Regions from separate parts of the Paenibacillus sp. FSL P4-0113 genome, predicted to be linked through region 2. Evidence: riboswitches for the same ligand, from Rfam matches in the RefSeq annotation. Region 2 holds a riboswitch; each other region holds the start of a gene.
The links. A riboswitch is a leader RNA that binds a small molecule or an ion and turns the genes downstream of it on or off. The one in region 2 is predicted to bind thiamine pyrophosphate.
Positions count from the first base shown of each region.

Region 1 (7,946 bases), 3.2 Mb from region 2:
ACCGTGAAAAGGATGGCAAACATTTGTGGGGCTTTTGGCAAAACGAGTTGCCTGACGCGCTAATGTATTTTTTGGATCGCGCCTGAGTAAATTCTCCAAGGTAACTAAAAGGGAATGGAGCATTTGACCTACTAGGTTATAAAGCTCCTTCTTCTTTTTCATGATTTGGTTGCGCTTTCACAAATGTATAACGAAAAACGGCAATGATTGCCGTCATCTGTCGTTCACATTATAGCTTTTCTTCTACGATCTTGTCCAGCAAGGCGTCGCAACCTGCGTCCATTAATCGATAGGTCTCTTCAAAATTCCCTGTAAAATATGGGTCGGGTACTTCTCTTAATTTTTCTTGAGGGAGCAAATCCATAAATTTTAGAATATCTGCCTCCGCTCCACCTGCAATCTTTCGCATGTTTCGTTCATTAGAGTCATCCATGCACACAATATAATCAAACGCGTCAAAATCACGGCCCGTTATTTGCCGCGCCTGTATGCCTTGTTCGCTGATTCCATGCAGTTTAAGTTGCTTTAGTGTTCCCTCATGCGGAGGATTTCCGATGTGCCAGTCGCCTGTCCCGGCCGAGTCCACCCCGATTTCTGCACCCAATCCCCGTTCCTGCGCTTTATGTCTCAGTATTGCCTCCCCCATCGGAGAGCGGCAAATATTGCCCAAACACACAAACAAAACGTTAATCATTTCGTTCTCCTTCCTATTACACGTTACACTTCCTTTTTTCTGTTTCATTGTAGCCATGTCCTCCAAAATTGTGCAAGCCATATTTAACGCGGTATACTTAAAAACGATGGTATATATAGGATAGTATCAGAAAGAAAGGATGTTGATTATGACAAAAAAACGAGCGATTGTATTTTCAGGTGGTCGTCTTAATGAAGAAGATTTACATCAAATACAGCCCGATGATTTTATTATAGGTGCAGATAAAGGTGCTCTTTTCCTGATCGAGCACGGTATTACACCACATATCTCTGTAGGAGATTTTGATTCAATCACACCAGAGGAAAAAGAAAAGGTAGAATCAGCAAGCCAACGTATGATTGCGTGCGATCCAGTACTTAAAGACTTAACAGATACTGAGCTTGCTTTAGAAATCGCTATGGACGAACAGGCAGATCATGTACTGATGCTTGGTGTGACTGGTACCCGGATGGACCACACATTGGCTAATGTTCAAATATTGGTACGCGCAATGCAGCATCATATTAGCTGCGCTATTATGGACGCACATAATTATATTGAGCTCACCGGATCAACGCTTGAGATCCAGCCTATGGGCTATACATATACATCCCTGCTTCCTATGACCTCCGAAGTAACAGGCATACAACTGGAAGGATTTATGTATCCGCTGCATAATGCCACCCTCAAAATGGGACAATCGCGTGCTGTCAGTAATAAGCTAACGGCTTCAAAAGGTACGATTTCCATCAAAAGCGGTCTACTACTCGTTATTCAAAGCAAGGATTAATTATGACATTGTTGTAACCATTGTATAAATTGTTTTTCACCCAAAACCCTTGATGAACAAGGGTTTTTCCGTTTATAGAGATTTATGAATCGATATATTTTTTACAAATTGTAATTTTTAATGGTTTTTTAATAATCACTGTGTAAGTCTTGTCCCTCAAGCATTTGAGCGTTCTTTTCCAACTATTAGGCGGCTTCAAAACTGTTATACTCAACGCTGTCAGTTAGTTAGCAACTCAGCAAAATATTGCACAAATCAATTTTTGGAGGTACTTACAACATGAATATGCAGAAAATCATAAAAAAGGTAATTATAGCAGGGGTCGCAGCCACGATCGGCTTTGGTACTTTTGCAATTGAGGGAACAAATACGGCACAAGCCGCCACTACGACTTCAGTAGGCCAAAAAGTAATTAACTACGGTGAAAAATATATGGGAACTCCTTATAAGTTTGGAGCTTCCACAAGCACTACACGTAATTTTGACTGTTCTTCTTTCATGAAGCACATATTCAAGAAATACGGAGTAAATTTGCCGCGTACTTCTGTTCAACAGTCTAAAGTTGGACATGCCGTATCCAAGTCCAATTTGAAAAAAGGCGACTTAGTTTTCTTTTCAAGCGGTAGTCGTGCTACAGGACGCAACATTACCCACGTAGCAGTCTATATGGGCGGGGGTAAAATTTTGCACACTTACGGCGGACCTGGCGTGACCATCTCCGATTTGAACTCTGGCAACTGGAAAAGAACATACATTAAAGCACGCCGCGTGCTGTAGTATGAAACTCATTTTGAAATATGCGAGCCGGGACGAAAAGTTCCGGTTTTTTTTATATGCCCAATACTATTCTGATACGGTTGGTGTTCTGAGTGAATAACCAATACCTCGTTCCGTACGGATCATTTTAAACTTATACCCCTTATCTACTTTAACCCTCAAATGTCTGATATAGACGTCTACAACGTTCGTATCAACGATATAATCATGTTTCCAAACATCCTTCAGAATTTGCTGTCTGCTACAAACTTGGTTAAGATGTATCGCCAGATGAAGCAAAAGATCGAATTCTTTCGGAGTTAATTCCAGCTTTTGTCCCGCTCTGCTCACCATTCTGCTTGCATTGTCTATATGTATATCACCCGCCTCGATCGCCCTTTTCACATCACGTTCAATACCAAAAATTCGCAATAAATTAGCCACTCTAGCCTGAAAAACCCTAGGATAAAAGGGCAGAACGATCACATCATGTGCTCCTTGTTCAAAACAGGAAACAATATGGTCTTCCTCATCTGATGAAGTCATTGCTAATAGCGGGACATGAGGATGGTATTGCTGCCATGTGCGAAGCAAGCCTTGCGAAACCGTCTGTTCTTCTTCTATATTGAGCAGTAACAAATCCACAGGATTATGGGCTACATAAGAGCTTGCATCCGTCGTATTGCTAACATGTACCACCTGATAACCTGCCTGCTCCAATGGACGAACAATTACGGGAGACGCTTCATTTACATTCACAAGCAAAATTAACGGGCTCATCTTTTCACCCACCTGGTTTGGACATAGCATTACATATTGGATACGAACAAGTTTGTGTTATAATCCATTAAAGCATATTAATATTATTGTAACAAAAAAGCAGAAAATCATTCTCCAAAGAATGGCTTTCTGCTTTTATGGTTTAACCCAAATAGCGATGATACAGACTTCTTGCTTTTGCCACGTCCTTTGTCCCATGGATCAGCGCTCTGCCATCTGCAAAAACAACCAAGCGATGCTCGCTTGTACTAAAGGAAACCAAAAACGGATTTCGCTCTACTTCCCCCTCTCCCAAAGAAGCAAATCTATCTGCCGTTTCTGCAAGATTCAGATGTATCGGGTTTGCTGGTCTAATTTGAACGGTATCCCTGCCGCACAAAACATCTGTTTTCTGCCGATGAGAGGCCGACAAATATGGATACGTCGGTTGGCTACCGCAAGAAGGACAGTTCTCCTTTTTAACGCTATCTACTGCTATCGCTACATACTCATTTTTCCACAAATCAAACGAAAGTAGCTTTCCTCTCAAATCTTCCGGATATCCGCCAAGAAGTTTGAAGGCTTCCGTAGTTTGGTTAGCCGTTACCATCTGTACAGCCTGCGGAATAATCCCGGCGGTATCACAGGTTTCCCCACCAAACGGTACAGTTCCCAGCAGACAGTGAAGACAAGGCGTTTGACCCGGTAAAATGGTGTAGGTTACACCATAACTGCCCACACATCCCCCATAAATCCATGGAATCCCATGCTTGAGTGCCATGTCGTTCATAAGAAGTCGGGTATCGAAATTATCGGTTGCATCCATTATGAGATCTACCCCTTGAATCAACTCTTCCAGTTCTTCCACCCCAACATCCAGTACATGCGCATGTATAACCGTTTCCGAATTAATATCCTTTAATCTTCGCTGAGCAGCTACTGCTTTGGGACATCTTTGCGCAGCATCACTTTCCTGAAAAAGCTGCTGACGCTGCAAATTGCTCCATTCCACGTAATCCCGATCTACGAGGCTCACCGTACCTACACCCCCGCGAACGAGCGTTTCCGCAATACCTGTACCTAACGCTCCGGTACCTATGATTAGTACGTGAGAGGAAGCAAGCCGGCGTTGTCCTGTCGGTCCAAAGGGCGCGAATCTTTCCTGTCTGGAATAACGATCACTTGGATGTGTTCCTCCTGCACCGGATTTGTCAGTTACCTTCATGCCTGAACCATACCTTCTGTCGGACTGCTTGCTGAAGCGTAACGCTTTACAGGAATCATGCCCGCCTCAAAACCATATCTTCCAGCACGAACAGCCAGTTTCATGGCCTCGGCCATTTTTACCGGGTCCTTCGCTCCTGATACGGCTGTATTCAACAAAACAGCATCTGCCCCTAACTGCATCGCTATTGCCGCGTCACCGGGTGAGCGAATACCCGCATCGACAATAACCGGAACCTCCGCCTGTTCAATAATTAGACCTAATGAAAACGGATTAAGCAAACCATGTCCTGTACCAATCGGTGAAGCTCCAGGCATAACGGCATGTACCCCAAGCTCTTGTAGCCTCTTTGCTAGAATCACATCGTCCGATATGTAGGGCAGCACGATAAAGCCTTCTTCTAACAGCTTTTCACTAGCTTTCAACGTTTCAAATGGGTCCGGCAGCAGTGTCTTGCTATCCCCAATGACTTCCACCTTAATCATATCGCACAGGCCGGAGGCTTTTGCCAATTTGGCAATACGAATCGCCTCCTCTGCTGTTGTAGCCCCTGCTGTGTTGGGAAGAAGTGTATACCGGCTCAAATCCAGCATATCGAGAAAATGCTGCTTATCCCGTTCCTCCAAGTTCAATCTCCGTACAGCAAACGTCAATATTTCCGTCTCAGCAGCCTCTACGGCTTGGGATTGGATATCTAGATCAGAGAATTTTCCTGTTCCCAACAACAACCTCGAGGTAAAAGATGCTTTTCCAATGGTTAACATAATCAACCGCCTCCCACAAAATGTACAATCTCTAGGCAATCTCCATCTTTCAGTACCGCTTCATCATGATCTTCACGGGTCAATATATGCCGATTCAGCTCCACCACTACGGTTTTCACCTTTACATCAAGCTCATGTAGCAATTGATTCACATGAGTGATTCGATTAGAAAAGGTCAGGCTCTGGCCGTTAATCGTCAGCTTCATAAGCTTTTCTCCTTGAGGAGCTCAGAAGAAAAACTACTTATCCCAAATTCTGCTGCACAAGCCCCATTAAGCATAGCTGCCATCGCACGCCCGGTAGCATCACTCAGCAGGACACCGTTGCGATAATGCCCGACTGCAGCATATACGCCCTCGACCCCAGGAACAATGCCTATAAAAGGATGACCTGATACAGCCTGCGGACGTAAGCCCGCCCAAGCGCGTATAAAAGAAGCTTCACGGACGCGCGGCAGCCAGGCAGAGGCACGTGCCAGCAACCCCTCCAAGCCTCCTACGGTCACCTCTTCGTCATATTGATGTGGAAGGCTCGTTGCCCCAATCCAAAGCTCGTTATTCTGTTTAGGCACGAGGTAAATATCATCAGCATAAATGGTATATTCTAACGGGTGATCCTTCAAGGAGACCGCTACCGCTTCGCCCTTGACCGGATAAAGTGGATATTCAAACCCAACCTGCGCTAGCAATTTCATGCTATCCAAGCCTCCGGCAATAATGACCTGATCGCAGGAAAAAAAGCCACTATCTGTTCGGACACCGCAAACTCGACCATCCTGTATGACCAGTTGCTCTGCCTGTGTACCAGACCATACCGTTGCTCCCAGCACCGCAGCAGCACCTGCATAAGCACGGCAAAGCTGGACAGGAGCCACTTGTGTCTCCTTTGAACGATATATTGCCCCGATCGCTTGTTCATCCAAACCTGGAATTCGTCGGGCCAATTCTTTCGCATCCCACCAGATAGGACAATCACCCTCTCGCGTTTTAGCAGCTTTCCAGCGTTTTTGGCCTTCAGTCTCCGTACGGAAAGGGGTCACAAACCCTTCAGTACGGAATTCCACCGAAATACCTGACAAACGCTCTAGATCACAGACAAGCTCAGGGAATGCATCTCGACTTATGCGAGCAAATCGTGATAGCTCAGAGTCGGTGAACTCTTCACTTTCCGCTGCCAGCATTCCAACCGCTGCTCCTGAGGCTCCCTCACCCGGGATCAATCGTTCCAGCATAATCGTACTTCTTCCCTCCTTGGCCACATGATAAGCAATGGAACTGCCGATGACACCTCCACCTATGACCAAGCATTCAGCGTGTCCAATCACTCTTTCCTCTGTGTGTATCTTTAGCATTTGTTCCGTATCTCCTCTCCATAAACCCTTCTGCTTTCAGCTTGCCTCTACTCTCGTTTTCTCGCTACAGGCTGTGAACTACAAGGTCTGCCATTCGCCTATACTCCATTGCAGCTGCAACGGGCGACTCAGCCTCCCATATACCAGACATCACCGCAATTCCGCTTGCTCCGGCCCTATAAAGCTCCGGGATATGATGCGGTTGTATGCCGCCTAGCGCAATCACCGGAATGTTTGACAGTCTGCAAATATGTTCAAGCTGAGCTAAACCCCGCGGTACAATACCGGGCTTACAATGGGTCTCATATACGTGACCATAAAGTACATAGTCCGCTCCTGCCCGCTCAGCAATTTGCATCTCCTCCAAGGAATGTACAGACACTCCACAGCGTGTACCCTTTGGAAGTAGGCTTTTCACATCCACAACAGGTAATCCATTAGCTGGTAATTGAACGGCTCCGACCAAAGTAAGTAAAGCTACATCCACACGATCATTTACTACAATTTGTTGCAAAGGAACTTCCTGCTCCACCAGGCTGCGAGTCAAAGAAAGCAATGCAGAGGCACCATTCTGTTTTAAACGTGCGTGTACATAATGAACATACGGACAAATCACAGCAGCCACTTGGGCGGCTTGTGCAAAAGTGCCCTTTTCCATCGAAATTGCGTGTAATTCGATTTTGTCTTCACCTCACATTGGACTAAAGGATCTAAGCTTAGCCAGCCACGTCTACCAGCAGGAATGAAAGGGGATTATATGTGAATCGTCTACGGAAGCTCGAACTACTTAAAATGAACGAAACGCAAAAAAACCACTTCCCCAAGGAAGTGGTTTAACGAACGTCCAATAATCGAACGGACCATGATATCCGTATACGTGTATCGTCCCACGCACAAACAAAAATAAAGATGGTGTTGCCTTGTTTGTACGGCGCTCACTTCCCTACGCTGGCATAACCCAGATCAGGTGCAAAGGGTCCGAAATCCATTTATTCCGTCTCAGCCGCATGGGCGGCTCCCCTAGTGTGACTATTTTATTGTATAAGCTAAAGATAGCTTAGCATATTTTTCTAATTCTGCAAACCCCACTTCGTGTGAAATTTGCTGGAACTGGATTTAGCTGATTTTAGTTAACTTTACTTGACCACTCTTCCACATTCCACGTTTTGGTTACCCAATCCTCGTAAAAGTCCGGTTCGTGAGATACAAGCAATACGGTCCCTTTGTATTCCTTCAAGGCACGTTTCAGCTCATCCTTTGCTTTAACATCCAAGTGGTTGGTAGGCTCATCGAACAGTACCCAGTTGCTTTCACGCATTAACAGTTTGCAAAGACGGACTTTAGCCTGTTCTCCACCACTGAGCGCAGATAGCGGACGCGTGATATGCTCATTTTTCAAACCGCAACGCGCCAAATGCGCTCGTACTTCATGCTGGTTCAAATGCGGAAATTCATTCCACACATCGTCAATCGGTGTAATTTTCTCGGCCTTTACTTCCTGCTCAAAATAAGCGGGCTGCAAAAAATCACCTTGATAAGTTTTTCCACTGATTGGCGGAATTTTTCCCAATATGGTTTTGAGCAATGTCGATTTACCGACACCATTG
Region 1 covers NZ_JBBPAZ010000001.1:933,724-941,669, forward strand. The annotation lists gene MKX46_RS03455 (alpha/beta hydrolase) at 1-86, shown strand, start outside; gene MKX46_RS03460 (low molecular weight protein-tyrosine-phosphatase) at 230-694, opposite strand; gene MKX46_RS03465 (thiamine diphosphokinase) at 843-1,484, shown strand; gene MKX46_RS03470 (C40 family peptidase) at 1,764-2,261, shown strand; gene MKX46_RS03475 (response regulator transcription factor) at 2,328-3,020, opposite strand; gene MKX46_RS03480 (ThiF family adenylyltransferase) at 3,163-4,224, opposite strand; gene MKX46_RS03485 (thiazole synthase) at 4,221-4,988, opposite strand; gene thiS (sulfur carrier protein ThiS) at 4,991-5,194, opposite strand; gene thiO (glycine oxidase ThiO) at 5,191-6,339, opposite strand; gene MKX46_RS03500 (thiamine phosphate synthase) at 6,404-6,997, opposite strand; TPP riboswitch at 7,263-7,371, opposite strand; gene MKX46_RS03505 (ABC-F family ATP-binding cassette domain-containing protein) at 7,466-7,946, opposite strand, start outside.
Region 1: linked by a shared signal. The riboswitch ahead of MKX46_RS03500 (thiamine phosphate synthase) and the one ahead of MKX46_RS17705 (ABC transporter substrate-binding protein) in region 2 are both predicted to bind thiamine pyrophosphate.

Region 2 (7,946 bases):
GGCTACTGCTAATATTGGTATGGCGATGGGTACGGGAACGGATGTGGCCATGGAGGCGGCGGATATTACCCTCATGCGCGGCAACCTGAACAGCATTCCTGACGCGATTGAAATGAGCCGCCGGACCATGACAAACATACGGCAAAATCTGTTTTGGGCGCTCGGGTATAACGTGATCGGTATTCCGATAGCTGCTTTGGGCTTCCTTGCCCCATGGTTGGCGGGAGCGGCCATGGCATTTAGCTCTGTTTCAGTTGTGCTGAATGCGCTGCGTCTCCAACGAGTAAAGCTGTAAGTGTATGGATGTATCGGCAGGATAACGTGCTGTCGGACTTCTGTATCGAGATAAAGTTATTATCAGAGTATAGAGCAAGTACGCGCAATTGGTTGGTTTCTCTGCGTGCTTGCTTTTTGTTGTGTTTGGTTTTTTAAAACCATTCAACTTTCATTACGTCAGGTTGCTTATCATTCGCGAAAGTTCCATAATATTTGTAGGAGTGCCATGCAAGCATGCAAGAACTTCTTCGTATACTCACAGCTTGAAGTAGATAAAGAGCTTATATTATGGATTAGGAGTGAAGCAGTCATGAATGATACGATTTCCTTGTTGATGAATCACCGGTCTGTGCGAAAATTCAAGTCAGCCCCCATTACCGACGAGCAGCTCGCAGCTATTGTGGCAGCTGGCCAAATGGCTTCCTCGTCCAGCAATGTGCAGGCATATACCGTTATCGCCGTTACCGAGCCTTCTTTGAAAACAAAACTGGCGGAGTTGGCAGGAGGGCAGGCTTACGTTGAGCAATGCCCTGCGTTTTTGGTATGGTGCGCAGACCTGTATCGCTTGAAACAGGTCACGCTCCACCATCAGCCAGGTCAGCCTTCCTATGAGGGGTCCGTTGAAAATTATACGGTTGCGACCATTGATGCCGCGTTAGCTGCACAAAATGCAGCGGTAGCCGCTGAATCACTGGGCTTGGGCATCGTCTACATTGGCGGCATTCGTACTAACATAGCAGAGGTGTCTGAGTTGTTAGGGTTGCCAGAGCTGGTGTATCCAGTATTCGGTATGTGTATTGGTGTACCGGATCAGGAAACGGGCTTGCGTCCACGCCTTCCGCTGTCCGGTGTTTTGCATATGAACGGCTACGACAAAAATCAGACGATGAAAGCTGTAGAGGTATACGATCACACATCAGCGGAATATTTGAAGGAACGTACGGGCGGTCAACGCTCTACGCCATGGTCTGAGCAAATGGCCGGAAGATTGACCGAGCCAGCACGCTTGCAGTTGAAGCCATTTTTGGAACAGAAGGGTTTCTTGAAGCAATAAAAGTTGAGTAGTGATAAAAAACTCTGCAAAATACAAGTAGTATTTGAGCTATATACGTTTGAAAATACAAGAACCTCCTTATTTACGTATGATGAAGTTCCGCGTAAATAAGGAGGTTCTTTGCTTTGGTTGCATGTTGTGGTTGTAAACCTTCCAGTCAGTAAACAGCTGGTATACCTTTATCCATCAGATAGTGAGTAAAAGCGTCTCGTATTTTCATAAAATAATTGATGGACGGCAGATTCATCTTGCTGGGTCAGCTTGCTGTACGCGCGAATGACGTCGGCAGTCATCCGGGGATGTGTCTGTTGTCCGGTAAAAGGACCCTCGAACGGCCAGGGACCGTCTGTCTCTGCCATGATCTGATCAGACGGATACTGCCTTGCCAAACTGCGGATCTCTTCTTCGTACAGGAGATCCGGTGTGAAGGAGACATAATAGCCGTTCCGGGCGATACGTTCGGTCGTGGCGGCAGAGCCTTTAAACCAGTGAAAATGCGCCTGCGTGACGCCGTGACGTTCCAGAAGGTCACAGGCGATGTCTGCGTCTTCATAAACGGCGTGCAGGACAATGGGCTTGCTATGCTTGCTTGCAAACTGGATGAAACGCTCCAGTAGCACTATGTAGGGAGCGAGGTCAAAAGGTGAACCGCTCTGCGAGGCTTCTAGCCGATTGTAATAGGGTAAGCCGACTTCACCCACGGCGACCATCTGCTGTACATGTTCGTCCATCCAGTCGAACAAGAGGTCAAGCTCAGTTTGCGGTGGAAGGGCCTGTTCGGGATGAAAGCCAAAGGCTGGCCGTACTAGCCCAGGGTAACGCTCGGCTAACCGTAGATTGGCTCGGCTGGAGTCCAGATGCATCGACACGGCTATCACAGCTTGGACGCTGCTATCAGCAAGTGAAGCGAGCAATAGCTTCTGTTGTTCGGGCGGGTAGCTGTCTACATGAATGTGCGCGTCGATTAATGGAGCGGGTCTTGTTGTGGTCAAATCCAAGCCTAGCTTTGTTTGGCTGTTCCATTTCGATGCACATCGAACTTTTACGTCACTCATGCCGATTCAATCCATCTTCCGGGATATTCTTGTGAACGCTCTGAGCATTGTCCATGTCGCCGTCCAGTTTGTACTTTTCCTCACGCATCCAGCCGGTCATGGTTCGCTTCCATTCAATAAAGAGTGGATCGAGGGTGATTTCTTCCCTACGCGGGCGGGGAAAAGGGACATCTACGACATGCACCACCGAAGCAGGTCGCGCTGACAGCACATAAATGCGGTCGGAGAGCAGCAACGCTTCTTCAATGCTGTGGGTAATGAACAGCACAGAGCGGCGGTTCTTCTCCCACATCCGCAATAACCATTGCTGCATATCTGCACGTGTCAGCGCGTCGAGTGCGCTGAACGGCTCATCCAGCAGCATTAATTCCTGCGGGCTGAGCAGTGCGCGAAGAAAGGCTGCACGCTGTTGCATTCCACCAGACAGCGTATGTGGATACGCCTTGGCGAATTTGCCTAGTCCAACCTGCTCGAGCCATTGCAGGGCTTCTTTGCGACGTTCGCGTTCACTGGCGTACTGAGGGGGGACTGCTGTATTTTTACGTGGAGCATTTTCCTGCCCAAGCAGTACATTATCCAGCGTGGTGCGCCACGGGAAAAGGGCGGACTGCTGTGGCATATAGCTGATATGCCCACGTTCACCAGTCATGTCTCGTCCGTGCATACGGATACGTCCCTGCTGTGGTTTGAGTAGCCCGCCGATGATGTGAAACAGCGTACTTTTGCCGCTGCCTGACGGACCGATGAGAGAAACGAATTCTCCCGGCTTGACTGTGAGGGATACATCCTGCAGCACGGGCAGTAAGCTTCGCTTTTCGCGGAAGGCGAGGCTGATCCCGTCCAATTCCAGAGCAGAAGGGGCAGTCGAAGGACTCTGCTGGTCCCCGGCTCGTTGTTCATTAGCCACGTTGTGTGATGATAAGTCAGTCGGATGCAGACTCATATGTGCCACGTCCTTTCTTTGCTGTATTTAATTCAAGGAGGAAGCTATTCCTGATCCGGTTTCCAGCGAACCAGCCATTTTTCCAGTAGTACTATGATGACAAACATCAGTAAACTGAGCGCGACAATGATGCCGATGGCGGCAAAAATGAGGTCCGTGCGATAGGCCGATTTTTGCAGCAGCATATAATATCCGATTCCTTCGCTCGCACCAATCCATTCGGCAATAATTGCGCCCATCACACTGTAGGTGGCAGCAATCTTGATGCCGGAGAATACTTGCGGCAACGAGTGTGGCAACTCCAGCTTCATGAAAATAGCCATGCGACCTGCACCCGACATTTGCATATAGTTCATCATCATACGGTCCGTCCGTGTCAGCCCGTCCATGGTCGCTACAGCCACGGGAAAAAAGCATACTAAGGTAATGACCATCAGCTTGGGCAGCATGCCAAAACCAAACCACACCATGAGCAGCGGCCCCAGGGCGATGACCGGAATGTTTTGGCTCAGAATAAGCAGCGGATACAGGGCGGATTTGAGAAAAGGAATGGTATGAAGAACGATGGCGATCAACAGTCCCGTTGCTGTCCCTATAGCGAATCCCGCAAGTGTCAGGCGAATTGTAGCCCATGTATGGGCACCAAGCAGCGCCGTCTGGGCCATGCCCTCGTGTACGATGAGGGATGGAGCTGGCAGTAGCCAGGATTCAATATGTAAATAGGAAACCGCTCCCTGCCAGGCCGCTAAAAAGAAGAGGACCGCCACAAGGGGCGGCCATACGCTTTTCCACCAGGATGCGTTCTTGCCTTTCGAATTCATGGGCGATATTTCTCGGTCAGCTTGTTCATGCTGATGCCTTGTGGGTTATGTGCGATTTTGATCTGTGAAATAACGCTGGGACTGCCCGCTTCCGTCAAAGCCTCATGCATTTCTTTAACCACTTTCAGCAACTCGTCGAGCTCGCCCTCCATGGTTGTATCCAATGGGTTCACTTGATGTTTGACACCGGAGCGCTGAATGACCTCAATCGCCTTATCTACATACGGGTAAGAGTCCTCGTTATTAGGAGTTTTAGGGATTACTTGAATACTGAGCAGTGTATTAGCCATGCAAATTCACCTGTCCTTCATTTGGAGTGTTTTAGAGAAAATAGGGTGGTTTAAGGCGGGGAGACCGCTTCGCGTTTCATTTGATCTTACGATCGCTGTTGCAGGGGGATTCTCGGATTATTTAAGTTTTCAAAGGTAAGAATTCCCCTGCAAAGGCGAACGCTCCGCTTCTCCAGATTCAAATGAACCGCTCCGCTGCTGCCCGCCTTAAAAGCACCCTATTTTTAAAGCTGGTTTGTGCGGCATTTTTAACACACAAGCGCACCTACTTAGCGCTTAGATAATATGAAACTAAAGAATAAACCAAGTTGAACGAGAACGAAGTGGGCGGAATGGTGCTGTACAAGCGTTAGCGTTCGCTTTAAAAGCTTTCCGTAGGAAAGCTCGCTTCGGAAGCATAACCTCCCCGGATTTCTACACTAATCATAAGTTTTTATTAAGAAATCTGGGTACAACAGCGATGGGAAGCATCATCCGACTGCGTAGTAGGGCTTCGTTCACTTCTCTAGTTCAGTCTTATTTAGCGTTTTAACAAATGGTCAGCGCTTGGGCAAGAAGTCGTTTGTGAAGGCTTTATCGACTTCCAAAGGCTTGCTGAGCAGCTTGCGTTCGTACATCCAGTCCGAATAGTTTTGCCATACCTCCGCTTTTTGCACGCCCCATTGCGCGGCATCATCCTGATAACGTGGGCTTAGCCATTTTTGGCTGGCAAGTACCAGTTTTTTATCCAGCTCCGGTACAGCTTTGCTTAAGATGTCCGCGGCTTCTTCCGGATGGGCGATAGTGTATTCATAGCCTTGGGCGGTAGCGTCCATGAACGCTTTGACCAGCTCGGGATCATTTTTTATCGTCTGTTCGTTGCTCACAATTACAGGCGTATAGTAATCGAGGCTTTTGGAATAATCTTTTACATACAGCATATCCAATGGCTCATCTCGAAGTTGGGCTTCGATTCCGGTCCATGCGTAGAAAATCCAGGCAAAGTCGATATCCCGCTTCACGGCTGTAAAATAGTCTGCATTGCCCATGTTGACGATCTTCACTTTGCTCACATCGCCTTTATCTGAATCCATGATGGATTTCATGACCGCTTCTTCTACGGGAGAGCCCCAACCGCCGTATTTTTTACCTTCAAAATCTTTCGGGCTCTTAATTCCGCGATCTACCGGGGCTGCGAAGCCTGAGGTATTATGCTGGATCACCGCAGCGATGGATACAAGCGGCACGCCTTGCGTACGAGCCTGTGTGACGCCTTCTTGGTAGCTGATACCAAAAGGTGCAGCATTAGAAGCAACCATTTGATCGGCTCCGCCTGAACCAGGTTGAATAATTTGGACATTCAAACCCGCTTTTTCGTAATATCCTTTGTCCTTGGCAACATAGAGTCCCGTATGATTCGTATTGGGTGTCCAGTCGAGCACGACTTTAACATCTTTGAGCTTCTTTGCCGGAGTAGACGTTTGAGTGTTGGTAGCGGGAGCCGCTTCTTGGGATGTGGAGGGACTTCCACCGCAAGCGGTCAGGGTCAGGGCCATGAGCCACAGACTGATCAGTCCCAGGCTTAACATTTTCATGCGCTTCATCGTTGTGTTCTCTCCTTTAATTACCCGTTATCCGTCCAATCAGACAGCTTAAGTTTCCCATTTTCATAAAAATAACATCTGCCGGACGCGATCTTTCCAACAACTTAATCCTCAACAAAAAAAGCGCCCCGAGTTTCCGGGACGCTTGCGCTTGTATATACCAAAGTAAGGGATGGTCCTATGTAAAAAAGGCACATCTTGCTTAAGCATTCCTACGCTGGCATTACCCAGATCAGGTTGTAAGGGTCAGTGTCTTGGGACACACTCTCAGCCGGCCGATTCCAGCACCCCTGGCATTGTATGGTTTAATGGGTTCATTTATTCGGGTTTACTACGACGATTATATGCTTTGAATGCGGGTCTGTCCAGCATGAAGGGAGAGATGACGGTTCATTTGCCGAACGACAGGGTACACTTTTACTGTGAGCTTTGATCTGAAAATGAGTATGAATCAATCCGATTCGATCCGGTCATGTTATTTTCAGAACAGCTGCGCAGGTAGGTTCAGATGGGCTGGTGCCCTATGGCATGGCCGTAGAGAATTCTAATTCGTGAAAAGGAGTTGTTGTACTGTGGGTAAAACGGAAACATTGGATCGCAACCAACTGGAACAAGCCATTGTGAAGGCTTTGGATAACAACAAATTTTGTACGTTAGGTACGGTAGAGGGTGGCAAACCGAAAGTACGCTATATGGCCCTTTTTAACGATGGAATGAACATTCATCTGGCGACAGATCGCAAAACGCATAAAGTGGATGAGCTAAAGGACAATCCGAATGCTTACCTGCTGCTGGGTTATGAGGTTGGCGGTACGAAGGAAGTTGTAGAAGTGGAGGCTACCGTCCAGATTACAGCTGATGAGGGGCTGCGCAAACAAGTGTGGAACGATTCCTTGAAGGAATGGTTCTCCGGACCGGATGATCCCGATTATGTCATTCTGGACGTGACTCCGACTCGCATTGAGTATGTGGGTCAGCAAACGGAGCGCCAGGTGTGGAAGAAATAATACGAATATAAATGGATAAACCAGTGAATCTCCGAGTTTTTATTAGGAGGTTTGCTGGTTTTTTTATGTTTGAGAAAATTAATTATTTTTTCATAAATAATTTTAAGTAAATGACTACTCTTTTGTCTGGCGTTGGATTAAAATAGAAATGGTGGGTTCAAGGCTTACATATATGTGCAAAAGTATGTATATGAGGCATACACCTTAATGAGGAGGGGTATATTTTGTTATTTCGTAAAAATTGGTTTAAAGGGGTTACAGCAGCAGTTGTAGCTTGTAGCATGCTGGTGTTTTCGGCCGCTCCATCTTGGGCAGCTAACAAATCCCGCGATGAAGCTACGGTGAATCTGCGGATCATGGAAACAACGGATATTCATGCGTCCCTGATGAACTACGATTACTACTCGGACAAAGAAACCAACGAATATGGCTTGATTAACACAGCCGGACTAATCCAACAGGCGCGTAGTGAAGCGAGAAACAGCATGTTGTTCGATAACGGTGATTTATTGCAGGGCAATCCATTAGGTGATTATATGGCGAGAAATAAAACCTTCGAGAAAGAAGGCGGCGTCCATCCGGTCTACAAGATGATGAACTTGATGGGCTATGATGCGGCTACAGTGGGCAACCACGAATTCAACTATGGTCTAGGCTTTCTGGAGAAATCGCTCAAGGGAGCCGTTTTCCCTTACGTAAATGCGAATGTTTATGTTGACAAGGGGGGTCAAGCTACTAAAAATTATTTTACCCCTTATCAGATTCTTGATAAAACAGTAACGGATGAAAAAGGTGATCAGCATACACTCAAAGTGGGTGTAATCGGCCTGGTAACACCTCAAATTATGCAATGGGATGAAGCCAATTTAAAGGATAAGGTCGTTACGAAGGATATTGTGGAAACGGCGAAAAAGTTT
Region 2 covers NZ_JBBPAZ010000001.1:4,090,099-4,098,044, forward strand. The annotation lists gene MKX46_RS17675 (heavy metal translocating P-type ATPase) at 1-295, shown strand, start outside; gene nfsA (oxygen-insensitive NADPH nitroreductase) at 587-1,330, shown strand; gene MKX46_RS17685 (TatD family hydrolase) at 1,510-2,322, opposite strand; gene MKX46_RS17690 (ABC transporter ATP-binding protein) at 2,378-3,328, opposite strand; gene MKX46_RS17695 (ABC transporter permease) at 3,373-4,149, opposite strand; gene MKX46_RS17700 (MTH1187 family thiamine-binding protein) at 4,146-4,439, opposite strand; gene MKX46_RS17705 (ABC transporter substrate-binding protein) at 4,979-6,022, opposite strand; TPP riboswitch at 6,215-6,324, opposite strand; gene MKX46_RS17710 (pyridoxamine 5'-phosphate oxidase family protein) at 6,595-7,029, shown strand; gene MKX46_RS17715 (bifunctional 2',3'-cyclic-nucleotide 2'-phosphodiesterase/3'-nucleotidase) at 7,254-7,946, shown strand, end outside.

Region 3 (7,946 bases), 370 kb from region 2:
TGCGAAGGAAGCACTGCTTCAGCAATGGGCCCGAACATGGATTGGGGAATACGTCTATGTGCAGGAGCCGGAAAAGCTGTGCGAAGCCGCGGATCAACTGCGTGAATATTTTGCCGGAGAACGACGGGAATTCAGTATAGCCTATGATTTGAGAGGCACCCCTTTTCAAGAGCAGGTATGGCGTGCACTGCAAAATATTCCGTACGGACAAAGTGTGTCCTACAAAGATATTGCGGAATCGATCGGACGAGCCAAGGCGGTACGTGCTGTGGGTGAAGCCAATAACAAAAATCCGTTACCCATTCTGTTTCCATGTCACCGGGTATCGGGTGCTAATGGAAGTTTGGTCGGTTATGCTGGAGGCTTGCCAGTTAAGACGAAGCTGCTGGATTTGGAGAAACAATAAGGACATATGTTTGCAAAAAGTGATTTGCTAGCTGTCCCATGTTTTGCTATGATAGGTTCGTGTGTAATTCAAGATGTTTCATATAAATATACAGAGGTGACGACTTCGTGGTGTGGAATATTGTCATTCCGATTATTACCCTGATTGCTGGTTTGGTTGGGGGATTTTTCATCGGTGCTTATTATCTTCGTAAACAGCTTGAGAAGATGCAAAACGACCCTGAAACGCTGCAAAAAATGGCCAAACAGATGGGTTACAACCTGAATGGGAAACAAATGCAAAAAGCCCAGCAGATGATGAAGAACCAACAGTTCTCCAAAAATCAGCCTGGTCCGCGTAAAAATCAGGGCCGTCGGAAATAATGAGCAACGTGAGTACGGATGCCGCATGAGGTTGCTGCATAGAGGAGGATTACTGTGGCTGGCGTAAAAGATTATATTAACCGCAAAGCTGCGGATAACCGGGATAAAATCGAGTACCATGTGGAGCAGATTTTACAACTGATCGGTGAGGACCCCAAGCGTGAAGGGTTGTTGGAAACACCGGCACGCGTTGCGCGCATGTATGAGGAAATATTTGCGGGTTATGAGGTTGATCCCCGGGATGCGCTGGGTGTGACATTTGACGAGAATCACGAGGAGCTTGTGATCGTGAAGGACATCGTCTATTACAGCCAGTGTGAGCACCATATGGCTCCTTTCTTCGGAAAAGTGCATATCGGCTATGTACCCAGCGGCAAAATTGTAGGATTGAGCAAGCTTGCACGCCTGGTAGAGGCAGTGACCCGCCGATTGCAGGTACAGGAGCGTATTACTTCACAGATCGCTGATATTTTAAATGAAGCGGTCTCCGCTCACGGGGTTATGGTAGTCGTAGAAGGCGAGCACCTGTGCATGTGTGCAAGAGGTGTCAAAAAGCCTGGCAGCAAAACAGTAACGTCTGCGGTACGCGGTACGTTTCGTGATGATGCAGCGCAGCGCGCAGAGTTTCTGTCGCTGCTTAAGGATTGATCGAACATCGCAAGACGTTTATGTGATGAACAAAAAAGGGTGGTTTACGCATAGGCGTAGCCATCTTTTTTTGTTAACATCAGATATAAACGACGGGATAGCCGCCTTAAAATTACGATTAGCCTATGGATAACAGTTATTTTTATAGATAGGGGATAACGTATGGAGAATGTACATAGATCAACAGAAAAAACAACAGCTTTGCCTGAGTTGCAGTGGTTTGAAGCACCACTTGCGGACACTCAGGAGGACGTTTTGTCTCCGCTGGCTTGGGAGGAGCTGGCCTGTCGGCAAGTAGGGAAAGGAGCTGCACCCATTTTGCATCTTTGGCGGCATCCGTCAGCGCTTGTGATTGGTCACCGGGACCGCAGGCTCCCTTACGCCCCACAAGCGATGGAGCGAGTGCGCAACGCGGGAACCTCGGTATGCGTACGCCCCTCGGGGGGAGCGGCCGTCATGCTGGACAGGGGGATGCTGAACCTGTCCTTGATCCTGCCGAATCCAAAGCGGGTCATCAGCCTGCATGAAGATTTTCGGCTCATGGCAGGGCTAATAGCCGATGCGCTGGTTCCGTGGTCTGGCGAGGCGCAGACCGGAGAAATCCCCGGGTCCTTCTGTCCCGGGGATTACGATGTCAGCGTCCGGGGCCGCAAGTTTTGCGGCATTGCACAGCGACGTCAAGCCAAGGCGTATATCATCACAGCCTTCGTGATGATTGAGGGCAGCGGTGCAGAGCGTGCACAGGCGGTACAGCAATTCTATACAGAGGCAGCCGGAGATACGTCGACAGGCGTGCAGCAGCAGGATTACCCCCGGGTGAATCCGGCAACGATGGGTAGCCTGGCAGAGCTGGCTGGAGTGCCGTCTGTTGAGGCGTACACGGCATCTCTGCGTCGTGTCGTCGAGAGCCAGACAGTCATTTTACCTGCCGATAGTTGGCTGGTACAACCGGAAGGATGGACCGAACAAATGGCAGCGCTCAGAGAGCGATACGATTTGCAGGTGTAGTTTGTCTTTAGCTTAGAAGCCTATTAGTGCGTATTCAAAAAGTCGGCTTTTCAGGACCGAGAAAGTTGGATGAAGCTAGGGACTGAGTAGCGGAGCGTAGACAGATCTACGTGAGCAACGGAAGGCCCGGCTGAATTCAAGATTCGACGTCGAATCCGCTTCTTGAATAGCTTCGTTATGGAAAGACGACTTTTTGAACAACCTCTAGAAGGGTTGCCATCTCAGCTTGGAGGCTTGATCGTAGCGTGCTTCCACTTCAGGCCAGTTAACGACATGCCACCAATCCTCAATGTATTTGTTGCGCTCGTTTTGATGCTTTAAGTAATATGCGTGTTCCCACACATCTATCGCCAGCAGCGGAATGGACTCCCATTGAGTCAGATTCTGGTGCTTTTCGGCCTGCAAAATTTCAAGCCGTCCCGCGCGCGGACTCCATACCAGGATCGCCCAGCCGCCACCCTCGACCTTTTCGGCTGCCGAACTGAATTGTTTTTTGAATGCATCGTAGCTGCCAAAATCTTTTTTAATCTGTTCAGCCAGCGGTCCGCTTGGGTTTCCACCGCCTTGAGGACTCATGATCGTCCAAAAAAGAGTATGCAGGTAATGGCCTGCGCCGTTGAATGCCAGTTCGCGTTCCCAATGTTTTACGAGATCAAAATTACCTGTTTTTCGGGCTTCTTCCAGCTTTTTTTCCGCTTTATTTAGGTCATTCACATAGCTCAAATGATGCTTGTCATGGTGAATACGCATCGTTTTCTCATCAATATACGGTTCAAGCGCATTATAGGGGTAAGGGAGCGGTGGGAGTCGATGTCCTCCAATAGGAACCGACCGGCCGATTGAGGTTTTTTCCGTTGCCGAAGGTTGAGCCTGGCTGGATTTGACGCCTTTAGTCGTCCATGTGCCTTCTCCCCTTATGCCTGCCTGACGTTCTCGAAACGCTTCCTCTGGGTAATTCTCACCCTCTGTCGCTACATGATACAACCCAGCAGCCCTTGCGATGGAGCCAGGTTCTTGAAAGGGGGTTGTCGAGATCAGGAAATATTGGCTTTCATGTGCCGCGTGTAATACAACTCCAGCGGATTTTGGCTGCTGACGCAATGCATGACTGTGCTCGCTCAGCAGACCGAGCTGCCGTACATACTCCTGTGACTGGCGGTTTGCGGTTTGTAGCAAATCGTCCAATCGACGATTTAATTCTTGTGAGTCAGGCTGAGCGTTTAATGCTGACTCTGACGATGGCATCTTTACAGATGATGATGCGTCTAATCCCCTTGACTGTTTTGGAGGTTCAGTGAATTCGTGTGTATGTGCTTGTGGGGCAGCCGACAGCTGTTTCCATTCCTGATGCCACGCCTGATCTGCCGGATCAAGTGCGCTCCGTTGCTCTTCAAGCAACTCTATGGCGGTGCGTTCCGTCTGTTCGAATACAGTCCGCCAATCATCCAGCAGCCGTACATAAGTAGGCTCCAGTCCCTCGGTAGCGGATTTAATCACTTCCACATGCCAACTTTCCTGCTGCTTCCAATGCCGAATTTCCTCCAGCACACGTAAGGGCAGGAAAGACCCATAAGTACTCAGCATCGTTTTATACCTCCCGTATCCCACTATGGCTATCCGGCGGATCTGGCAGATCTGCCCTGGATGCATACGTACCCAGTATATTCGCGGTCTCATCGGGAATATGTCTATAAACTCCTGCAATTAGGCCATCTCTGTTACGTAGAACAATGAATACCCATGGAAAACGTAAAAGAAGCCCAGCTACGGCACGGTTTAAGTGTCCATAGGCAGGCTTCTTCAAGGCGAACAATAGAATATACAGTTCTTCGAAAAATAATTCTTTACTTCGTAGTCGTTTGTTTGTGGGCATCAGCGATCGTTTTCTTGTCCTCCAGCTCCTGTACACTGCTTAGAAACGTCGATACCCGCCGTAGATATTCACGGGGATGCTCTCTGAAAATAAGCTCATGTATCCCGTTTTTGACAATCCATACACTGGAAAGTGGGTTGGTTTGATTGGCAGCGAGCTTTTCCGCAATAGGATAAGGAGCCTTTTCATCCTGTGTACCATGCACAAACATGATCGGGAACGGATAGTTTTCCTTTTTAACCTCCTGATATGGAATCTGATGCAAGCTGGTGCCGTTCAATACTGGAAACAGCAACTCCAGAATTTCCAAAGACGGATGTCTTGGCAGGTTAATTTGATTGTGAATGTTATGGTACAGCGTATCCGGCTCCAACAGGAAAGTGCTGTCCAAAATCATTGCGTCCACATCCTTGGTTTGCAAGCCCGCCTGAAGAGCGGTTCCTGCCCCCATGGAGAAGCCCCATACGATAATCTCCGACGAGCCGCGTTGCTTCGCAAGCTGGATCGCTCCGAGAAGCTGCTGGGATTCCGCTTTGCCTCCGGTTGCGACTGATTTGCTGTTTTGTGACGCGAATCCATAATCGAACATGACCACATTAAAGTTCAAACTGTGGGCATAATGCGCCAGATCATACATGGGAATCCAGCTTTCTTCGCGGTTAGCTCCATAACCATGGCTGAAAATAATCGTTTTCCGCGATTGATCCGCCGGGATATACCAGCCTTGTACCATGCGGCTACCATCCTTGGCAGGGAAGCTGACTTCCTCATAAGGCATGTTTTTGGCCTGCATCGGATTAGAGTACAGCGGCGCGACGGTAGGATTCGTAAGTACCCATGCGATGTAAGCATGCAAGGCAATAAAACAAAACAACAGAAAAAAAACGACCGACAGCAGCAGAGCAATCACAACGTGCTTGAACCGCAGCAGACGGGGATTAAAGAGTGGGGTGGACGGCTCCTGAACAGCGGTCTGTAGCTGAGAGTTGCGCTGGGATGTAGAAATCATGTAAGAGCCTCCTTATATAAAATTGATCTTCGTTTCATAGAATTTAGGTATAATTCCACTTGAAAATGATAGTGTATATCCGTATAGATACCTATTATCGTATGATGGGGGTTACCCAAAGTCAACGCCTGAACCGGAAAAGTAAAAATGATGCAAAGAATTGTCGATGTTTGTTCTCGTTCTGTAATATGGTTGTCACAAAAACATCGGTTTACAGTAGCCGCGACTATTCTATATAATTTATGTAACCATGTTTCATAGTGTGAAACGAATATGGAGACAAGAGGAGCGGTTCACGAATGGAAGACCGTAAATTAACCGTTCGCGCTGTAGAGCGTGCACTTGATATATTGCTGTGTTTTACCGCAGATTCGGATCTTGGCCTAACGGAGATTGCCTCCAAAATTGGCCTACATAAAAGCACGGTTCATCGGCTGCTGACTACGTTGGAGGATCGTGGCTTTGTCGTTCGGAATGCCGAAACGGAAAAATATCGACTTGGCTTCCGCATTTGGGAGCTATCCACACATTTGTCCCAAAGTGACGAGCCGGCGGTGTTGTTACAGCCTGCAATGGAAGGACTGCGTGACCGTCTGGGCGAAACGGTCAGCTTGTACTTACGGGACGGCAACATGCGTATTCGCATACAAGCCGTGCAGAGCAATCAGGCGATCCGCAGGGTTGCGCCTGTGGGTGCGCGTATGCCGCTGGCTGTAGGAGCCTCCAGTAAGGTGCTGGCTGCCTTTATGCCGCCGCAGGAGCTGGAAGCCCTGCTAAGCGGGAATGAATGGCCGCACTCGGTAGACGCGGAGGTCTATAAAGCCCAGCTGCAGGACATTCGCGAGAAGGGCTATGCGACCAGCTATGAAGAACGGGAGCCAGGGGCCGCTGCTGTGGCCGCACCAATTGTGAACCGGAAGGGACAGGTCACTGCGGCTTTATCTGTATCCGGTCCGGTCAGCCGGCTTGCACCCGAGACGCTACATGACTTTGCTCCGATTTTGATCGAAGCGGCTAAGGAAATGGGGCTTATGCTTCCGTAACAAGAATGAATGCAGTTGAAGCAAGCAGAGTGATTTGATGAGGAGCGTCTTCTTGCTAAATGGAACCTAGAAGGGTTGCCAAAGTCATAAATTTGAAGTAGTCTGATAAGGATGGCGGGATGTCTGTTATGTCCGCCTCATGTGAATAGAAGTATCGCAGTTACTGGGGGAGCCTGTAATGCCGGGCTGAGATGGAATCGTGTAAGATTCCGGACCCTTTGCACCTGATCTGGATCATACCAGCGTAGGGAAGTAATCGGCCATTGAAATGTATACGCAGCTGCTGTCTACGGTGACGCATTGGAATAGGATTATTCCACATGTGCACGGTCTGGATAGCAGCCTCGTTAGATTAGCCGGTTCCCTCGGGAACCGGCTTTTTTGCATAGATCAGCGCCACCCTGGGAATGGTTCCGGATCGGTGTGTCATTTCATCGAAACGGGAGGAATGGACAATGAAGCCGTCAGAAGTAGAAGGAACAAAAGGAACAGAATTGAAATCAGCAGAAGTAAGGTTGGCAGGAACAAGGGAAGTTGAGGTAGAGAGAACAAACGGGAAGCAAGCCAGTGGGGTAACGCCCTTTCCAGGGAGCCGTAAGGTATATATTCAAGGCTCGCGGCCGGACATTGCCGTGCCAGAGCGCGAAATTGCTCTCCATCCTACACATACGCCGCAGGGCACGGAGCATCATGAGCCATTGCGTGTGTACGATACGAGCGGTCCCATGACTGACGAAGCCTATCAGGTCGATATCCGTCAGGGCCTGTCTCCATTACGGCGAGCTTGGGCACTGGAACGGGGCGATGTGGAGGCTTACGAGGGACGCGCCGTCAAACCGGAGGATAATGGACTGAAACCTGGCTCCAAACGGGAGACAGTTGAATTTCCCGGCGTGACCAACCGTCCGCTTCGTGCTTCGCAAGGTCGTACAGTGACGCAAATGCATTATGCACGGCAAGGGATCATTACGCCCGAAATGGAATTTGCGGCGATCCGCGAAGGGGTGGAGCCTGAGTTTGTACGGCAGGAATTGGCGGCTGGACGAGCCATTTTGCCTTCGAATATCAATCACCCGGAAAGTGAGCCGATGGTCATTGGGCGTCATTTTCACGTGAAGATCAATGCGAACATTGGTAATTCTGCGGTTACCTCCTCGATTGAGGAGGAAGTGGAGAAAATGACCTGGGCTGTGCGTTGGGGCTCGGATACAGTTATGGACCTATCCACAGGCCGTAATATCCATACCACACGTGAATGGATCATTCGGAATTCTCCTGTACCGATTGGAACTGTGCCGCTGTATCAGGCACTTGAAAAGGTGAACGGCGAAGCAGAAGCGCTGACGTGGGAGTTGTATCGCGATACGCTGATCGAGCAGGCGGAGCAGGGAGTGGACTATTTTACAATTCATGCGGGTGTATTGCTGCGGTATATACCGATGACGGCGAATAGAATGACGGGAATTGTGTCCCGTGGCGGGTCGATCATGGCAGCCTGGTGCCTTGCGCACCATCAGGAGAATTTTTTGTATACACATTTTGAAGAAATCTGCGAAATTATGAAAGCCTATGATGTGGCCTTTTCTCTCGGGGATGG
Region 3 covers NZ_JBBPAZ010000001.1:4,461,171-4,469,116, forward strand. The annotation lists gene queG (tRNA epoxyqueuosine(34) reductase QueG) at 1-406, shown strand, start outside; gene MKX46_RS19320 (YneF family protein) at 514-768, shown strand; gene folE (GTP cyclohydrolase I FolE) at 823-1,416, shown strand; gene MKX46_RS19330 (lipoate--protein ligase family protein) at 1,579-2,424, shown strand; gene MKX46_RS19335 (Fe-Mn family superoxide dismutase) at 2,629-4,008, opposite strand; gene MKX46_RS19340 (hypothetical protein) at 4,013-4,297, opposite strand; gene MKX46_RS19345 (alpha/beta hydrolase) at 4,269-5,306, opposite strand; gene MKX46_RS19350 (IclR family transcriptional regulator) at 5,606-6,349, shown strand; TPP riboswitch at 6,505-6,617, shown strand; gene thiC (phosphomethylpyrimidine synthase ThiC) at 6,805-7,946, shown strand, end outside.
Region 3: linked by a shared signal. The riboswitch ahead of thiC (phosphomethylpyrimidine synthase ThiC) and the one ahead of MKX46_RS17705 (ABC transporter substrate-binding protein) in region 2 are both predicted to bind thiamine pyrophosphate.